One region of the Jejuibacter calystegiae genome, then DNA from elsewhere that is predicted to be linked to it. Evidence: predicted binding sites of a transcription regulator. Region 1 holds the regulator's gene; each other region holds the start of a gene.

Region 1 (4,946 bases):
TCGCGTAACCCGCTGGCCACGCAGTGGTACATGCTGATTCCGCAGGGCCTGGTGTTCTTCGTTATTTACTATCTGGTGTTCCGCTTCACCATCACCAAATTTAACCTGATGACGCCGGGGCGCGAGCTGGCCGTGGCCGGTAGCGAAGCCGATGGTCAGGACACCAATGTCAGCGGCGGTGAGAAGCAGGACGTCGCCGAACTGGCTCGTCAGTACATCGCAGCGGTAGGGGGTTCCGATAACCTGACCGGTATCGATGCCTGTATCACTCGCCTGCGTTTGTCGGTGAAAGATTCTGCGGTGGTGGATGACGCACTGGCTAAGCGCCTTGGCGCCAGCGGCGTGATTCGCCTGAACAAGACCAGCGTACAGATCATCGTTGGCTTTGTAGCTGAGAAGATCGCCAACGCCATGAAGACCACGGGACCGGTTGCAGCCTCACAGTCTGACGCAGCTCAGTCGGCGCCTGCCGCACAGGCCAGGCCTCAGGCGGTGCGCAACGACCTGCCGACGCTGTTGACCCTGGTGGCGCCGGTTAGCGGCGAACTGGTGGCGCTGGACGAGGTGCCGGACGAAGCCTTCGCCAGCAAAGCGGTAGGCGACGGCGTAGCGATTAAGCCCAGCGATAAGACGGTCGTGGCTCCGGCGGCAGGCACCGTGGTGAAAATCTTTAATACCAACCACGCTTTCTGCCTGGAGACCGATGACGGCGCTGAGATTGTGGTGCACATGGGTATCGATACCGTGGCGCTGGCAGGTAAAGGCTTTAAGCGTCTGGTAGAAGAGGGGGCCTCTGTTGCTGCCGGTCAGCCGGTGCTGGAGATGGATCTCGACTTCCTGAACGCCAATGCGCGCTCGATGATTAGCCCGGTGGTCTGCAGCAACATCGACGACTACAGCGGTCTGGTGGTGAAAGCGACCGGTACTCTGGTGGCTGGCGAAACCCCGCTGTACGAGATTAAAGCGAAGAAATAACGTCTGTCGGACGATATCTCTGAGAGCGGCCGGGTGAGAACCCGGCCGTTTTTTTATTCCCGCGCCAAAGCTGTGCGAATTTCTGTAACTAAGGGTTGTGTCCGGCGACGGCTTGTAAGATCATTCCACGTTAACCGAGTTAAAAACGCTTTGAGGTATTAAGAGATGAGTGAGGCTGAAGCCCGCCCAACTAACTTTATTCGCCAGATTATTGATGAGGATCTGGCCAGCGGCAAACACACCACCATTTGCACGCGTTTCCCTCCTGAGCCGAACGGCTATCTGCATATCGGCCATGCGAAATCCATCTGCCTGAACTTCGGCATCGCTCAGGATTACCAGGGCACCTGCAATCTGCGCTTCGACGACACTAACCCGGTTAAAGAAGATATCGAGTATGTGGACTCCATTAAGCAGGATGTCGAGTGGCTGGGCTTTCACTGGGCGGGTGACGTGCGTTACTCCTCTGACTATTTCGACCAGCTGTACCACTACGCCATCGAACTGATCAACAAAGGCCTGGCTTTCGTTGATGAACTGACGCCGGAGCAGATTCGTGAATACCGCGGCACTCTGACCGAGCCGGGCAAGAACAGCCCGTATCGCGATCGCAGCGTGGAAGAGAACCTGGCGCTGTTTGAAAAGATGCGTGCCGGTGAATTCGCCGAGGGCACCGCCTGCCTGCGTGCGAAGATCGATATGGCATCGCCGTTTATGGTGATGCGCGATCCGGTGCTGTACCGCATTAAATTTGCCGATCATCACCAGACCGGCAATAAGTGGTGCATCTACCCGATGTATGATTTCACCCACTGCATTTCCGATGCGCTGGAAGGGATCACCCATTCGCTGTGTACCCTGGAATTCCAGGATAACCGCCGCCTGTATGACTGGGTGCTGGACAATATCACCATTCCGGCTCATCCGCGTCAGTACGAGTTTTCGCGCCTGAATCTGGAATACGCCATTATGTCCAAGCGTAAACTCAATCTGCTGGTGACCGAGAAGATAGTGGAAGGCTGGAACGATCCGCGTATGCCGACCATTTCCGGTCTGCGTCGCCGTGGCTACACTGCGGCCTCTATCCGCGAATTCTGCAAACGTATCGGCGTGACCAAGCAGGACAACACCGTTGAGATGGCGTCGCTGGAAGCCTGCATTCGCGAAGATCTGAATGAGAATGCGCCGCGTGCGATGGCGGTTATCGATCCGGTTAAGCTTATCATCACCAACTACCCGCAGGGGCAGAGCGAGATGGTGACCATGCCGAATCATCCGAACCGTCCGGAGATGGGTAACCGCGAGGTGCCTTTCAGCGGTGAAATCTGGATCGATCGCGCTGACTTCCGTGAAGAAGCGAACAAGCAGTATAAGCGTCTGGTGCTGGGCAAAGAGGTACGTCTGCGTAACGCCTATGTGATCAAAGCCGAAGAGGTGGAAAAAGACGCCGATGGCAATATCACCGCGATTCGCTGTAGCTACGATGCTGATACCCTGAGCAAAGATCCGGCCGATGGCCGCAAGGTGAAAGGGGTGATTCACTGGGTCAGCGCTGCTCACGCATTGCCCATTGAAATCCGCCTCTATGACCGTCTGTTCAGCGTGGCGAACCCGGGCTCGGCGGAAGATTTCCTTTCTACCGTTAACCCAGAATCGCTGGTGGTGAAGCAGGGCTACGGAGAGCAGAGCCTGAAGGCGGCACAGCCGGAAAACGCGTACCAGTTCGAACGTGAAGGCTACTTCTGTCTTGATGGGCTGACCAGCAGCGCCGATAAGCCGGTATTTAACCGCACCGTTGGACTGCGTGATACCTGGGCGAAAATGGGCGGCTAATATTGCGCGCCTGAATCGCCATAAGTAAAACCCCGGCCTCTGCGCCGGGGTTTTATTCTCTATACAAAAAACCGGAGAGCGATCTCCGGTTTTTTTTGGCTGTGGCGTAGACTCGCTTACTTCTTGCTGGCCTCATGGGCGCCATCGTCTTCCCGACAGTCTCCTTCAGCGCAGTGGCCGTACAGGTAGAGGCTGTGGTTGGTCAGGCGGATATTGTGCCGGGTGGCGATCTCGCGCTGACGAGTTTCAATAGAATCATCGCTGAATTCAATCACCTTGCCGCAATCCAGGCAGATAAGGTGATCGTGATGATGCTGCTGCGTCAGCTCAAAAACAGACTTTCCGCCTTCGAAGTTGTGACGGGTGACAATGCCTGCATCGTCGAACTGGTTCAGCACGCGGTAAACCGTGGCCAGACCAATCTCTTCACCCATATCGATCAGTCGCTTGTACAAGTCTTCCGCACTGACATGGTGATTTTCAGGCTCCTGTAACACTTCCAGGATTTTTAACCGGGGAAGCGTGACTTTCAGGCCGGCCTTCTTTAATGCGGTATTGTTGTCAGTCATGCGGAATATGTCCTGTTGCTTAATGACTTAGCTCCTCTGGAGCACTGCATAGAATTCATGAAAAAGATGAATGCGTCTCATTATAGAACCGTGAAGGGTAAATGAAAACCGCGTTCAACCTGCAAAAATGTGAATAAAAAAGTGGGAAAAATTATGCCAGATACGGCACCGATGCCCAATTTACCGGGCTTATTGTACAACTTAGTGGGGCAAAGTTAAGGAAATGTATCAATTATTACTATCGGTTATATCTATTAATGCGGCGCAGATCGCGCCGCAACAACTTATCATCAGGCGTTGATGATTTCATCAAGATGCAGCTCTTCAGAGATCTGCTTAACCCATTTCTCAACGCGCTCGTTGGTCAGCTCCGGCTGACGGTCTTCATCAATAGCCAGACCCAGGAAGTGGTCATCATCGGCCAGCCCTTTCGACGCTTCGAAGTGGTAACTTTCGGTCGGCCAGTGACCCACGATGGTGGCGCCGTTCGGTTCGATAATATCGCGAATGGTACCCAGCGCGTCGCAGAAGTATTCCGCATAGTCTTCCTGATCGCCGCAGCCAAACAGCGCAACCAGCTTACCGTTGAAGTCTACCTCTTCCAGCGTGGGGAAGAAGTCGTCCCAGTCACACTGTGCTTCACCGTAGTACCAGGTCGGGATACCAAGCAGCAGAATATCGAAGCCTTCCAGGTCTTCTTTGCTGCTTTTAGCAATATCATGCACCTCAGCAACTTCTTTACCGAGCTGTTTCTGAATCATTTTTGCGATATTTTCGGTATTGCCGGTGTCGCTGCCGAAAAAAATGCCTACGATTGCCATGAGTAAAGTAACCTCTTGAATCTAAAAAAGTATGGTGGCTGCGTAATGCCCACGGATAGGGCAATCATAGCAGAAGCCCTTCGAGTGCGGAAACCGCTATTCGCCGCAGGGTGCACAGTATGCAACATACCTGACGGCGTAAGGGGCGGTCTTAGCCCCGGAGCTGGGCGAGCTGGCTCAGCAGAATCTCTTCGATAAGCTCGCTGCGGCTGATGTTACGCGCATCGGCGAGCTCATTGAGCGCATCCACCGCCTCGGCATTGAGTTTGAGCTCAACGCGCTTCAGGCCGCGGACTTTGTCACGTTTGAGCTGATTGCGCTTGTTGATGCGCAGTTGCTCGTCACGCGACAGCGGATTGGTTTTGGGTCGACCCGGGCGGCGCTCGTTCGCAAAGAGATCGAGCGTCGTGCGGTCCGTTTGTTCTTTTGCCATGATTTGCTGCTGCTGGACAGGGAAAAGGCTACGGGAGCGGATTTTTACAGCGCGCCATCATACATTAGTGCCATCCGGTGCGCCAACGCCTGGAGCGTATCTGGCGACCGGACGATGGGTTTTTAATCAGAAGTAAGGAAGCGATCAATGGCCCGCAGTACCGCCTGGGGTTTTTCCGCGTGGACCCAGTGTCCGGCACCGGCGATGACGTGCGCGCGGGCCTGGGGGAACTGTGCGGCAATCTCCGCCTGTGAGGAAGCCTGAATATAAGGTGAATCGCCGCCGCGGATAAACAGCGCCGGGTGCGGCCAGGGG
Region 2 (4,946 bases), 980 kb from region 1:
CACAACTGGGCGATAGAACGCTTAAACTGCCGTGCGGCTTCTACCGGAGAGGCCGCATCACGAATGCTGCGACCGGCGATAAAGACATAAATTGGGATCCCCTGGAACAGAGGCAGGTCTTCCAGCGCCAGGCCGCCGGTGACGGTGACTTTAAAGCCCATGTCGGACAGGCGTTTGATAGCGCTGATATCCGCTTTACCCCACGCCACGCCAGCGGCCTGCGCATCGCGGCTACGGTGATAGACTACTTGCTGAATGCCTGCTTCACGCCACTCCTGTGCCTGTTCCCAGGTCCAGTAGCCGGTCAGTTCAATCTGCACGTCACCGTTAAACTCTTTCGCCACGTCCAGCGCGCCTTTGGCGGTGTTGATGTCCGCGCAGCAGATCACGGTCACCCAGTCGGCGTTGGCCTCAAAGCACATGCGGGAGAGGATTTTACCGGCATCGGCAATTTTGGCGTCCGCCAGCACGATTTTGTTGGGATAGAGCGCCTTCAGGTCGCGAACGGCGCGTACGCCCTCAGCCACGCAGAGAATGGTGCCGACTTCAATAATGTCCACTTCTTCAGCAATCAGGCGCGTCGTTTCATATGCGGAAGACATTGATTGGTTATCCAGTGCAACCTGCAACATAGGTAATGACATTTTGCTATTCCTTTTAAACAGCCGCTGCCGTGGCGTTATCAATTAAATCCAGCACTTCCTGCGCGGTACGGCAGGCGCGTAAACGGTCGAAGTTGGCTTCATCTTCAAACAGGTTGACGATCTGCATGATGCCCACTTCCTGATGGGTATTGGCATCAACGGCCGCCATGGTGATCAGGATGTCGACCGGGTCGTTATCCTCGTGATTAAAAACCAGCGGAGTTTTTAGCGTGACCAGCGCAAATCCGGTTTTCTTGACCCCTTCTTCCGGGCGTCCGTGCGGCATCGCCAGGCCGGGAGCTATCACAAAATAGGGGCCATGATGAGCTACGCCATCCAGAATGGCCTGGTAGTAGCGCGGCTCTACCACGTCGGCTTTTACTAACAAATCAACGCTCAGCTCTACGGCCTCCTGCCAGGTACCGGCATCGGCCTGTAAAAGAATGGAGTTATTCTCTACCAGTGAATCACGTAATTTCATGTGGCGTCCTTACTTCACATCCAGGGGGAAATGTTCTTTGATCACTTCCAGAAGTTTTGGACCAAAATCCGCAGGCGACAGCATGTTGCGCACGCCTACCACGTATTTGTTGCCGGTGACGCTAATCTCCCCGGCGATATGAGTGGAAGCGATGATGATATCCGCGCCGCTCAATTCACTTTTGTATTCACCTACCGCGCAACTGTTCACCGTGTGATCGATATTTGACTGGGTCAAAAACTGATCCACCTTCATCTTCATGATCATGGAACTCCCTTGCCCGTTGCCACATACAGCCAGAATACGTACGGTCATAGTCAAAACCCCTTATTGAGCAGAAGCATCTGCCAGTTGTTTTTTCGCGTCCTCTTCAGCACGCAGCGTGCGCCCTGCAAAGAACATATAAGCCAGTGCAATAATGATGATGACCGCCATAAACGTGATGCCGATAGAGGCGAAGCCCTGCATCATCGGCGGTGCCAGAATGGACCAGTCCGCCATCCCCATCCAGGCGCTCATACCGGTAAGTTTCACCGCCCAGACGCAGCCAAAGATTTCAATCATCCCCATCACCAGACAAATCTTCAGCGCCGCGCGCCAGCCGCCAAAGTGGTTAGCAAACACACCGATGGTGGCGTTCGAGAAGAACATCGGGATAAAGCCCGGAATAATCAGAATGGAAGAGCCGAAGCCCACCAGAATGCCGACAGCGATCAGCTGGCCGATGGTGCCCCACATAAAGCCCCAGACCACGGCGTTTGGCGCAAAGCTATAAATCGCCGCGCAGTCAATCGCCAGTACGGCCCCAGGAATCAGGCGCTGAGAGATACCGTTGAACGCCTCAGAAAGCTCGGCCACGAACATGCGCACGCCCTGGGTAATAATGAATATCGCCACCGCAAACGAGAAACCGGTTTGCAGGATATAGACTGTCCAGTGGGTGTTGCCCGCCATCGTCTGTACGGTGTCGACGCCGAAGGAGAGCAAAATCGCGCCGAAGAAAATGGTCATCACAATGGCCGTGGAGACGATGTTGTCATGGAAGATATTCAGCCAGCCTGGCAGCTTAAGATCCTCAACGCTCTCCTCTTTTTTCCCCAGATACGGCGCAACCTTATAAGCAATCCAGGAGGCAAACTGCTGTTGGTGTCCGATGGAAAAGCCGCAGCCGTCTGTGACTTCCTGGGTTGGCTTGTACATCATGTTAGAGGTGATGCCCCAATAGAGCGACACCAGCACCGCCGTGCAGATAATGGTCGTCCACATCGGGTAGCCAAAGATATAGAAAGAGACGGCAATCAGCCCCGCCTGCTGAAACATGATGTGCCCGGTCAGCATGATGGTGCGAATGCCGGTAATGCGCCGCAGCAGGACGTAACAAATATTCAGCGCCAGAGCTAACAACACGGCATAGCCCACCCAGCTGTAGGCATCGCCCATGCGCTCAATGGTCGCCATCATTGATGCGTAGGTATCGGAGATAGCGCCGTTAATGCCGTAAACCTCAGACATTTTCGCCACTACCGGTTTAAAGGTGCTGGTCAGAATGCCGGAGCCGGCCTGCAGCAACATAAAACCAATAATGGTTTTAATCGTCCCTTTAACAATGACGCCGGGACTTTTGTGCAGCAGGATATATCCCAGGCACGTCACGATCCCCAGCAGCAATGGGGCGTTGGTCATTACCTGGTTAAAGAACACGGTAAAGATGTTGTAGAGAATCTCCATAACACACTCCAGAAGGTGGAAGCTCCGAACGCACGCTACGCCCAGGTTTTATTGTTGCGAACACTTTAATAATCAAAAGTAATCACAACAAGATTGCGTTTGATTAAATGTGACGCGCGCTGCAAATAATCTTTTAATCCGTTATGATATTAATTCTCATTTTCAAAAATCAGTAAATATTGTATATAAATCAATTAAATAAAATCACTCGCATATCATCAGGTACGTATCATCCTCGTTTTGCTCCTTATGAATACTCACATAAAGGGTAAAGTTCAGGATTGCAATTCTGAACAAACAATGCCAGTATTCGTCAAAATAGATCACATTATGATTGGTTTTGATAATGCGTGAGGGGTAAATAAATGAGTAAAGTGCAAACCATCACCCGTGAATCATGGATCCTGAATACTTTTCCTGAGTGGGGTAGCTGGCTGAATGAAGAAATTGAACAAGAGCAGGTAGCGCCTGGCACCTTTGCCATGTGGTGGTTGGGTTGTACGGGCATCTGGCTGAAATCCGAAGACGGGGCCAATATCTGCGTCGATTTCTGGTGTGGTACCGGCAAGCAAAGCCACGGCAACCCGCTGATGAAAACAGGCCACCAGATGCAGCGCATGGCGGGCGTGAAAAAGCTCCAGCCAAATCTGCGCACCACTCCCTTTGTTCTGGATCCGTTCGCCATTCGCCAGATCGACGCCGTGCTCTCTACCCACGATCATAATGACCATATTGATGTGAACGTGGCTGCCGCCGTGATGCAGAACTGCGCCGATGACGTACCGTTTATCGGCCCGCAAACCTGCGTCGACCTGTGGATTAGCTGGGGCGTGCCGAAAGAGCGCTGCATCGTGATAAAACCGGGCGATGTCGTAAAAATAAAAGATGTTGAAATTCACGCGCTCGACGCTTTTGACCGTACCGCCCTGATCACCTTACCTGCGGATCAAAAAGCCGCGGGCGTACTGCCTGACGGAATGGATCAGCGCGCGGTGAACTACCTATTCAAAACGCCGGGCGGCAACCTCTACCATAGCGGCGATTCTCACTATTCAAATTACTATGCGAAGCACGGTAACGAGCATCAGATCGACGTGGCGCTGGGTTCCTACGGTGAAAATCCGCGCGGTATTACCGACAAAATGACCAGCGCCGATATCCTGCGCATGGCCGAGTCGCTGAATACCAAAGTGGTTATTCCGCTCCACCACGATATCTGGTCAAACTTCCAGGCCGATCCGCAGGAAATCCGAGCTCTGTGGGAAATGAAAAAAAACCGGCTGAAATATGGCTTTAAGCCTTTTATCTGGCAGGTTGGCGGGAAATTTACCTGGCCGCTGGATAAAGACAACTTCGAATACCACTATCCGCGCGGATTCGATGACTGCTTCACCATAGAACCGGATCTGCCCTTCAAGTCCTTCCTGTAATGCTTCTCCGGCAGGCGGTAATCGTTGACCGCCTGCCGGAAATTATCTCCGCCAGCATTAGTATTTTCACCTGATTTCAAATATTATCTTTGCTTATCACTTTTAATCGGATTTGCTCATGACGGAAGCGCAAAGACATCAAATTTTACTGGATTTGCTGGCACAAACGGGATTTGTCACCGTGGAGCAGATGATTTCCCGGCTGGGAATTTCTCCGGCGACGGCTCGACGCGATATCAATAAACTCGACGAAAGCGGCAAGCTGAAAAAAGTCCGCAACGGCGCAGAAGCCATCAGCGAGCAGCGCCCACGCTGGTCACCACTGAATATTCATCAGGCGCAAAACCACGATGAGAAAGTGCGGATTGCGCATGCGGCTTCGCAGTTGGTGAATCCCGGCGAAAGCATCGTCATTAACTGTGGCTCTACCGCCTTCCTGCTTGGGCAGGAGCTGTGCGGTAAACCCGTACAGATCATTACTAACTATCTGCCGCTGGCCAACTATCTTATCGATCAGGAACACGACAGTGTCATCATTATGGGCGGGCAGTATAACCGCAGCCACTCTATCACCCTGAGTCCGCAGGGCAGCGAAAACAGCCTGTATGCCGGGCACTGGATGTTTACCAGCGGCAAAGGGCTAACCACTGAAGGGCTGTATAA
Region 3 (4,946 bases), 2.2 Mb from region 1:
GTCTTTCAGTTTCTGCGCCAGCAGTTTGGTCTTCGGCGCATCGACTGCAAACTTCTCGACGACGATCAGACGATCCTGACGTACCAGCTCGGACAGAATGCTTTTCAGCGCGCCGCGGTACATCTTTTTGTTAACTTTTTGACTGTGGTCCTGCGGACGTGCAGCGAAGGTTACGCCACCAGAGCGCCAGATCGGGCTCTTGATGGAACCGGAACGTGCACGACCAGTACCTTTCTGGCGCCACGGTTTTTTACCGGAGCCAGTCACTTCAGCACGGGTTTTCTGCGCACGGGTACCCTGACGAGCACCTGCAGCGTATGCAACTACAACCTGGTGTACCAGCGCTTCGTTGAAATCACGACCGAAGGTAGTTTCGGAAACAGTCAGCGCGCTCTGCGCGTCTTTCAGTACTAATTCCATTGCTATCTCCTCACGCCTTCACAGCCGGTTTAACGATCAGGTCGCAGCCGGTTGCACCCGGAACAGCACCCTTAACCAGCAGCAGGTTGCGCTCAGCGTCAACGCGTACTACGTCCAGGCTCTGAACGGTTACACGCTCATTACCCATCTGACCTGCCATTTTCTTGCCTTTGAATACTTTGCCCGGAGTCTGGTTCTGACCGATAGAACCCGGAACGCGGTGAGACAAGGAGTTACCGTGAGTCGCGTCCTGGGTACGGAAGTTCCAGCGCTTAACGGTACCGGCGAAACCTTTACCTTTAGAGGTGCCAGTTACGTCAACTTTCTTAACTTCAGCAAACAGCTCAACGCTAATGTCCTGACCTACGGTGAACTCTTCGCCTTCAGCCAGGCGGAATTCCCACAGACCACGGCCAGCTTCAACGCCAGCTTTAGCGAAGTGACCCGCTTCCGGCTTGGTTACGCGGTTTGCTTTTTTAGCACCGGTGGTAACCTGAACTGCACGGTAGCCATCGCTAGCCAGATCTTTAACCTGGGTAACGCGGTTTGCTTCTACTTCGATAACGGTTACGGGGATAGAAACGCCTTCTTCAGTGAAGATGCGGGTCATGCCCACTTTTTTACCGACTAAACCAATCATTGTTTCAACCTCTCAATCGCTCAATGACCCTGATTAACCCAGGCTGATCTGCACGTCTACACCGGCAGCCAGATCCAGACGCATCAGAGCATCAACGGTTTTCTCGGTTGGCTCAACGATGTCAACCAGACGCTTGTGAGTGCGGATTTCGTACTGATCGCGCGCGTCTTTGTTAACGTGCGGAGAGATCAGAACGGTGAAGCGCTCTTTGCGGGTCGGCAGCGGGATCGGACCACGTACCTGCGCACCAGTGCGCTTGGCAGTCTCGACGATTTCCGCGGTTGATTGATCGATCAGGCGATGATCAAACGCTTTCAGGCGGATACGGATTCTTTGGTTCTGCATGAGACCAGAGCTCCAATTATTTATAGACGAAAAGAATTACTCCTCACACCCATTACGATTGATGGGGGAGTGTAATCGTTCTTGCGTAGCTCCCCGATTGGGAGCATTGTCGGCAATCCAAAAAAGAGAAGATTACCACAGGGTTCCGTCGAACCCGCCGTCAATAATGACAAGCCCGCGCATTATACGTGAATATCGCACTTAAGCAAGCGCTGTTTAGAAAAGCGTCACTGTCAACGGCATTCGGCGGAGAAGCCCCTCCCCCGCCGGTGACTGAATCAGGAAGAGGGTTACTCCTCTTCCTTAATCTGGGACTGTATATAGTTCTGCAGGCCAATCTTATCTATCAGCCCCAGCTCCGTTTCCAGCCAGTCAATGTGATGCTCCTCTTCTTCAAGAATCTTGATCATCATGTCCCGGCTGACGTAGTCATGGATGCTGTCAGCATAGGCAATGGCCTCCCGCAGGTCTTTAGCGCCTTCCATCTCCAGTTGCAGATCGGAACGCAGCATCTCTTCCACATCTTCGCCGATGCGTAACTTACCCAGATCCTGGAGATTAGGAATGCCTTCAAGAAACAAGATGCGCTCGATGTATTTATCGGCGTGTTTCATTTCATCAATGGACTCGTGGTATTCAACGTCATTCAGACGCATCAACCCCCAGTCCTTGAACATTCTGGCATGAAGAAAGTACTGATTGATTGCGACAAGCTCATTTCCCAATAATTTATTGAGATAATTTATTATCTTAACGTCACCTTTCATTTTTAACCCTCCGCTTCCACTACAAAAAAGCGTAGAAGGGCTACGGGGTAAGTCAAACTATCCCCGCTAAACCTGAGGTTACCAACAGCGTCGGCAGCACTCAGTGATCAATTGCGGACTCAGGCGATCTCTTTGAATTCCGGCATCTGGATCATCTCTTCCTGCATGATCTCACGGGCAGCTCTCACGCACTTACCACACTGATTGCCAATGGGGATAAATTTACGCAACTGCTGAAAAGACTGGGGATGAAACTGGCGCACGGCCTGGCGGATTTTTTTATCACTCACGCCGTTACATAAGCAAACGTACATAACAACTCCCGTTCAAAAACTGCGCAAATTCTAAATGAGAATAGTTATGATTACAATAGCGCATCGCGGGAAGAAGATCATGTGAGTACTACAATTCACTTACAACAGATAGCAAAAAGGCGCCCGAAGGCGCCTTTTTCGTTCAGCTTAAAAGAAATTAAGCTTCAACTTTAGCAACAACGCCCGCGCCAACGGTACGGCCGCCTTCGCGGATTGCGAAGCGCAGACCCTGGTCCATTGCGATCGGGTGAATCAGCTCAACATTCATTTTGATGTTGTCGCCCGGCATTACCATCTCTACGCCTTCCGGCAGAGTGATGGAACCCGTCACGTCAGTAGTACGGAAGTAGAACTGCGGACGGTAGCCTTTGAAGAACGGAGTGTGACGGCCGCCTTCGTCTTTGGACAGAACGTAAACTTCTGCTTCGAACTTGGTGTGCGGCTTGATGGAGCCCGGCTTAGCCAGAACCTGGCCACGCTGGATCTCATCACGCTTGGTACCACGCAGCAGAACGCCACAGTTCTCACCAGCACGGCCTTCGTCCAGCAGTTTGCGGAACATTTCAACGCCAGTACAGGTGGTCTTCGCAGTATCTTTGATACCAACGATTTCTACTTCGTCGCCCACTTTGATGATACCGGTTTCTACACGACCGGTAACAACGGTACCACGACCGGAGATGGAGAATACGTCTTCGATCGGCAGCAGGAACGGCTTGTCGGTGTCGCGCTCCGGCTCAGGGATGTAGGTATCCAGAGCGTTAGCCAGTTCGATGATTTTCTCTTCCCACTGAGCTTCGCCTTCCAGCGCTTTCAGTGCGGAACCGCGGATAACCGGGCAGTCGTCGCCCGGGAAGTCGTACTGAGACAGCAGCTCACGAACTTCCATCTCAACCAGTTCCAGCAGCTCTTCGTCATCAACCATGTCGCACTTGTTCATGAACACGATGATGCACGGTACGCCTACCTGGCGGCCCAGCAGGATGTGCTCACGGGTCTGCGGCATCGGGCCGTCAGTTGCAGCAACAACCAGGATAGCGCCGTCCATCTGAGCAGCACCGGTGATCATGTTTTTCACGTAGTCGGCGTGCCCGGGGCAGTCAACGTGCGCGTAGTGGCGAGTCGGGGTGTCATACTCAACGTGAGAGGTGTTGATGGTGATACCACGAGCTTTCTCTTCCGGCGCGTTATCGATCTGGTCGAATGCGCGAGCAGCACCGCCGTAGGTCTTAGCCAGTACGGTGGTGATAGCAGCGGTCAGAGTGGTTTTACCATGGTCAACGTGGCCGATAGTACCGACGTTGACGTGGGGTTTTGTACGTTCAAATTTTTCTTTAGCCACGACTATATTCCTTACTTTCTGTGCTCTCCCTGTGGAAAGGAGAGCACGGGATCATTGTATTAAAACCCTGGGCTTATTTACCGCGGGCTTCGATAACGGCCTGAGCAACGTTGTTCGGTGCATCATCATACTTCAGGAATTCCATGGAGTAAGATGCGCGACCCTTGGTCAGAGAACGCAGGTCGGTTGCATAACCAAACATTTCAGACAACGGAACTTCAGCATGAATAACAACGCCAGTTACGTTGGATTCCTGACCGCGCAGCATGCCGCGACGACGGCTCAGGTCACCGATAACGTCACCAGTGTTCTCTTCCGGAGTCTCAACTTCAACCTTCATGATCGGCTCAAGCAGAACCGGCTTCGCCTTCTTAAAGCCCTCTTTAAAGGCGATAGAAGCGGCCAGTTTAAACGCCAGCTCGGAGGAGTCAACGTCGTGGTAGGAACCGAAGTGCAGACGCACGCCGAGGTCAACTACCGGGTAACCCGCCAGCGGTCCAGACTTGAGCTGCTCCTGGATACCTTTATCAACAGCCGGGATGTATTCGCCAGGAATAACACCACCTTTGATCTCGTTGATAAATTCGTAGCCTTTCGGGTTTGAACCCGGCTCCAGCGGATACATGTCGATCACAACGTGACCGTACTGACCACGACCACCAGACTGCTTCGCATGCTTACCTTCGATATCGGTAACTTTCTGGCGAATCGCTTCGCGGTAAGCAACCTGAGGTTTACCCACGTTCGCTTCAACGTTGAATTCACGCTTCATACGGTCAACGATGATGTCGAGGTGCAGCTCACCCATACCGGCGATAATGGTCTGGTTAGACTCTTCGTCAGTCCATACGCGGAAAGACGGGTCTTCCTTGGCCAGACGACCCAGTGCCAGACCCATTTTTTCCTGGTCAGACTTGGTCTTCGGCTCAACGGCGATGGAGATTACCGGCTCAGGGAATTCCATACGCTCCAGGATGATCGGCGCGTCCGGATCGCACAGGGTGTCACCGGTAGTCACGTCTTTCAGACCGATCGCAGCAGCGATGTCGCCCGCACGAACTTCTTTGATCTCTTCACGCTTGTTAGCGTGCATCTGAACGATACGACCAAAGCGCTCA

What was found. Region 1 encodes Fur, which represses iron uptake genes when iron is present. Its sites were predicted from a motif close to ATAATAATGAGAACNACTATCAA; they were not measured.
Region 2: the regulator Fur is predicted to act here: its motif matches at 2,997-3,019, upstream of ulaG (L-ascorbate 6-phosphate lactonase).
Region 3: the regulator Fur is predicted to act here: its motif matches at 2,521-2,543, upstream of bfd (bacterioferritin-associated ferredoxin).

The regions. Positions count from the first base shown of each region.
Region 1 is NZ_CP040428.1:2,906,085-2,911,030, forward strand. Features, by position in the region: gene nagE (N-acetylglucosamine-specific PTS transporter subunit IIBC) at 1-975, shown strand, start outside; gene glnS (glutamine--tRNA ligase) at 1,141-2,808, shown strand; gene fur (ferric iron uptake transcriptional regulator) at 2,925-3,377, opposite strand; gene fldA (flavodoxin FldA) at 3,668-4,198, opposite strand; gene ybfE (LexA regulated protein) at 4,350-4,631, opposite strand; gene ybfF (esterase) at 4,754-4,946, opposite strand, start outside.
Region 2 is NZ_CP040428.1:3,882,652-3,887,597, reverse strand. Features, by position in the region: gene ulaD (3-keto-L-gulonate-6-phosphate decarboxylase UlaD) at 1-644, opposite strand, end outside; gene ulaC (PTS ascorbate transporter subunit IIA) at 658-1,125, opposite strand; gene ulaB (PTS ascorbate transporter subunit IIB) at 1,135-1,440, opposite strand; gene ulaA (PTS ascorbate transporter subunit IIC) at 1,453-2,853, opposite strand; gene ulaG (L-ascorbate 6-phosphate lactonase) at 3,219-4,283, shown strand; gene ulaR (HTH-type transcriptional regulator UlaR) at 4,402-4,946, shown strand, end outside.
Region 3 is NZ_CP040428.1:715,177-720,122, forward strand. Features, by position in the region: gene rplD (50S ribosomal protein L4) at 1-420, opposite strand, end outside; gene rplC (50S ribosomal protein L3) at 431-1,060, opposite strand; gene rpsJ (30S ribosomal protein S10) at 1,094-1,405, opposite strand; gene bfr (bacterioferritin) at 1,696-2,172, opposite strand; gene bfd (bacterioferritin-associated ferredoxin) at 2,292-2,486, opposite strand; gene tuf (elongation factor Tu) at 2,644-3,828, opposite strand; gene fusA (elongation factor G) at 3,902-4,946, opposite strand, start outside.